Regions from separate parts of the Nocardiopsis sp. NPDC006198 genome, predicted to be linked through region 2. Evidence: riboswitches for the same ligand, from Rfam matches in the RefSeq annotation. Region 2 holds a riboswitch; the other holds the start of a gene.
What was found. Region 2 has a riboswitch for guanidine ahead of ABZ234_RS16650 (multidrug efflux SMR transporter). Riboswitches for the same ligand answer to the same signal wherever they lie in the genome.
Positions count from the first base shown of each region.

Region 1: it holds a riboswitch for guanidine, as region 2 does, so the genes downstream of both, ABZ234_RS06135 (multidrug efflux SMR transporter) here and ABZ234_RS16650 (multidrug efflux SMR transporter) in region 2, are expected to answer to the same signal.

Region 1 covers NZ_JBEXSY010000005.1:191,515-193,690, reverse strand. Annotated here, with positions in the region: gene ABZ234_RS06140 (hypothetical protein) at 1-447, shown strand, start outside; gene ABZ234_RS06135 (multidrug efflux SMR transporter) at 625-939, opposite strand; guanidine-III (ykkC-III) riboswitch at 970-1,033, opposite strand; gene ABZ234_RS06130 (DUF485 domain-containing protein) at 1,518-1,916, shown strand; gene ABZ234_RS06125 (cation acetate symporter) at 1,913-2,176, shown strand, end outside.
Region 2 covers NZ_JBEXSY010000021.1:82,461-84,636, reverse strand. Annotated here, with positions in the region: gene ABZ234_RS16665 (serine hydrolase domain-containing protein) at 1-41, opposite strand, end outside; gene ABZ234_RS16660 (hypothetical protein) at 128-481, opposite strand; gene ABZ234_RS16655 (hypothetical protein) at 811-1,023, opposite strand; guanidine-III (ykkC-III) riboswitch at 1,313-1,379, shown strand; gene ABZ234_RS16650 (multidrug efflux SMR transporter) at 1,392-1,706, shown strand; gene ABZ234_RS16645 (multidrug efflux SMR transporter) at 1,708-2,046, shown strand.

The sequences.
Region 1 (2,176 bases), on a different contig from region 2:
GGCGCGTTGGCCGGCCTGCCCGCGCTGCTCAACACCACGGTGGGGGCGGCGCTCGGCCTCCCCCTCGCACTGCTCGGGGCCGGGTACTGCGTGCTGCTCGCCCGAGGCGTGTTCTCGGTCGGCGCGGTGGCCCCCCTCGCGCTGTACTGGCTGGTGGGCTTCCCCCTCGCCCGCCTGTTCGACTCCTACGCCGTGGCACTGGTGTTCGGGAACGACACCGTGCTCCGGGAGCCCCTGCTGTCGTTCCTGACCCTCCAGGCGATGCTCAGCTTCGGCTTCACCATCGGGTTCCTGTGGCTGCACGAGAGGATCGCGCCGCACTGGCTGCTGCGCGTCCGCGGGCACAACCCGGTGGCGGCCGAGCTGGTCGAGCGGTACATGGAGCACGCGGAGCACCTCAACAGGCGTCGGGCCTCCCGGCGCCGTCCCCCGACCGCCCCGTCCTGACGGACACGGCCTGCCCGGTGCGGCGTCCCGCGCCGCACCGGACAGGCCGTCCCATGAGCACCAGGAGTACCGCCCGGCCGGGCCCCGTGCCCGGGCGGGCGTACGGCGCGGGCCGGGCACCGGAGCAACGGACCCGTGTCCGCGCCGTCCCGGTTCCCCTCCGACCGGCGGCCCGGCTCAGTGCAGGACCTTGAGCCCGACCACGCCGGCGACGATGAGGACCAGGCAGAGCCCCTTGAGCGGGCTGAAGCCCTCGCCCAGGAAGAACATGCCGACCAGCGCGGTGCCGACGACGCCGATCGACACCCAGACGGCGTAGCCCGTCCCCAGGGGGATGGTCCGCAGCGCGTACGCCAGCCCGGCCATGCTCAGCGTCAGTGCGGCGCCGAAGGCCACCGTCGGCCACAGGCGCGTGAACCCCTGCGAGGCGTGGAGCGCCGCCGCCCACGCGGTTTCCAGAAGACCGGAGATCACCAGTACAACCCAGGCCATCGACCCGTACCTCCATGACGTGCGTGCAGGAACGCGCCGTCTTGTCGTACCGGGTACGGCGCACCTCGTCCGGGGTCTCACGGATCGCGCCGGCGCGGCGGGGCCGCGCGGGCGGTGATGCCTCGCAACCTACAACCCGCGGGCGCGGGCCGGGCTTCCGGGGCCGCTGGAGAGGTGCGCCACCGCACGTGGGTGCGGTCCCGCCCGTTCACGCCGCACCGGCGGCGTCTCCGGCCGGCCCGCCCGGCAGCGCGCCGGCCCCGGCCCCGCCGCGCCCCTCCGGGCGTACCGTCCGCCGCTCGGGGCCGGACCACGCGGGGTGGGGGACCGGACCGGCACACCGACCCGGGTGGACCGGTGTCCGGCCGCCCGGCGACCGTTCGTCCCGTGCCGCGACCGTTCGTCGCACGGTGGGCGACCGTTCGACGCTCCGCCCCCGCGTTCGGCGCGCACGCGGGCGCGCCCCCTCCTTGGTCGGAGTGCCACTCCTTACAGTGCCGAGTAATACAGATCACACGAAGGAAGCGCGCTCCCGGCAGCGCGGCCGTTCCCGCCATCCCCCGGAGGTACGACCCAGCATGGCCACACAACGCCCACCAGAACCGCCCACCCCTCCCCCGGGGCCCGGGGAGGGATCCCCGGAAGAGCAGCTGTCGGAGGCGGCCGTCATCGCCATGCACAGCGACCCCCGGTTCCAGACTCTGAAGAAGAGCCTGTACAGCTTCATCTTCCCGATGAGCCTGGCGTTCATGGCCTGGTACCTGCTGTACGTGTTCATGACGGCGTTCGCACGCGACCTCATGAGCACGCAGCTCTTCGGGAACGTCAACCTCGCACTGGTCTTCGGCGTGCTCCAGTTCGTGACGACCTTCGGCATCGCCATCCTCTACTCGTCCTACTCGCGCAAGCGGCTCGACACCGCCGCGGCCGTCGTGCGCGAGGCCCTGGAGAACGGTGACGGGGGGAGCGGCAAGTGAACCTCGACAGCGTCCAGTACCTCGCCGACACCGCCGCGGTCAGCGACAGCAGCCGCGCGATCACCATCGGCCTGTTCAGCGTCATCATCGCGGCGACGCTCTACATCACCGTGTGGGCCAGCCGCCGCACCCACAACGCCACCGACTTCCACTCCGGGGGCCGCGGCTTCAGCGCCGTCCAGAACGGCTTCGCGATCGCGGGCGACTACATGTCCGCCGCGTCCTTCCTGGGCATCGCGGGCATGATCGCCCTGTTCGGG
Region 2 (2,176 bases):
GTCTGGCGGTCGGCGACCATGCGATCCAGTGCCGCTCTCATCGCGGAGGCCGTCGACGGAACCCACTTCTCATGGGCTTCCGCATGGGGCGCTTCCGCCCCGGGCGCCACTGCCTCGGACCCGTGGGTCACTGTTCCTCCTCGGTGATGTCGGCGCCGAGCTTGCGCAACAGGCCCGGCAGGTCCTCGTAACCGCGCCTGAGATGCTCGACCCGGTGGAATTCTGTCGTGCCCCGAGCAGCAAGAGCTGCGAGAACCAGCGCGGCAGCGGCCCGGATGTCGTCGCCCCGCACAGTAGCGCCACGTAGACGCCCGGGGCCGCGAATTATGAGTTCCTGTCCGGTCGCGTGTACGTCGGCACCCATGGCCGCGAGCCCTGGGTCGGCTTCGGCAAGGACTTCGATGTCAACACCGGACCGTGGGAACTGATCTTTCAGGACGCCTCGACGGCGAAGGCCACGGTCGACCGGTACCAGCAGCACCCGAGCTAGGTCCTGAGGCCTTGTGGACACGTGGGTGTGGATGCCGACCTCCGGACGACTTCTCGCGCCTGGTGAAAAAGTCGCCATGCCACGGACAGGCACTCCGGGCCGCTCCGTCTCCGCCTCTGCGGGAGCCGTGCCACGTCTGCTGAACACGAGAACGAACGGTCGGAGGACGGAACGCCGACTCACCGCCTATGTGGCAGTGGGACTGATCGCTCCCGCCCGGTCCGCCCGGGGACGTGCCCGGCCCGGTACGGGTCCCGGCGCACAGGGGTGGGGCCCCGCGCGGGGGTGCGCGGGGCCCCGAGGGGGGCGCGGGGGTCCGGTCAGTGGACGAAGAAGCCGTCGAAGCGGCCTCCCTCGCAGATCAGGCCGCTGGGGGAGTCCTCGCTCTCCTTGACGACGCCTCCGCCCTTCCTGCACATCTCCTCCGTGATGTACTCGGCCCCGGGGGGCGGTGGCGGTGCGGCCGCCGCGGGGGCGGCCGACGCTGTGAGGGCGGCGGCGGTCAGGGCGAGGGCGGCGAAGAGGATGCGCATCGGTTTCCTCTGAGCGTGTCGAGCGGGGTGCCTACGCCACAGGGATCCCCCGCTCTCGGGCCTGAAAACCCTGTGAGCTGCTGAGACGCGAAGACGGCCGCGGCATATCGCCACCAAGGGCCACGAGTCGCCCCCGACCTGGTGGCCAGGTCGGCGGCGGTCGCCGAGCGCCCGACGGGGCGGAGGGCCCGAACCGGACCCGGTGCACGGGACCTCCCCACCCGTCCCCGGGGAGACGTGTCGTGACGACCCTCACGGCACCGGCCTGGGACGATGTTGTACGTTGGGGCCGAGACCCGCTCCTCGGGTCAGCGGACGAGGGAGCCGTACCCGCGCCACGACAAGACGGCCTCGAAAGGGGCTTGTCCATGGCATGGTTCGTTCTCGTCGTCTCCGGGGTCCTGGAGGCCGTCTGGGCCACCGCCCTGGGCGCGTCGAAGGGTTTCTCCCGATGGCGCCCCACACTCCTGTTCGCCGTCGCCCTGGTCGCGAGCATGGCGGGTCTGGCCTGGGCCATGACCTCGCTGCCGACCGGCACCGCCTACGCCGTCTGGGTGGGCATCGGCGCCACGCTCACCGTCCTGTGGGGGTTCCTCACCGGCAAGGACCGCGCCACCTGGGGCAAGTCCCTGCTCCTGGTGCTGCTCATCGGTTCGATCATCGGTCTCAAGGCGGTGAGCTGACATGCCGTGGATCATCCTGCTCATCAGCGCGGTGTTCGAGGCCGTGTGGGCCACCGCCCTGGGCATGTCCGAGGGGTTCAGCGAACCCGGCCCGACCGTCGTGTTCCTCGTGGCACTGGCGATCAGCATGGCCGGCCTGGGCTGGGCGGCCAAGCACATCCCCATCGGCACCGCCTACGCGGTCTGGGTCGGCCTCGGCGCCGCGCTGACCGTGTTCTACGCGATGTTCACCGGCGGCGAGAGCGTCTCGGCGCTCAAGGTCGTCTTCCTCGCCGGGATCATCGCCGCGGTCGTCGGCCTCAAGCTGGTGCCGGAGAAGTCCGCACCGGCCCCCGAGTAGCCTCCGGGGCCGCGGCACACATCGGAGGCCCCCGGCGCGACACGACGTCGCGCCGGGGGCCTCGTCGCGTTCGGAAGGCCCGTCGCGGCCCGGCCCCGGTCGCCGCCCCGCGCCGGCCGGGGAGCCGCGC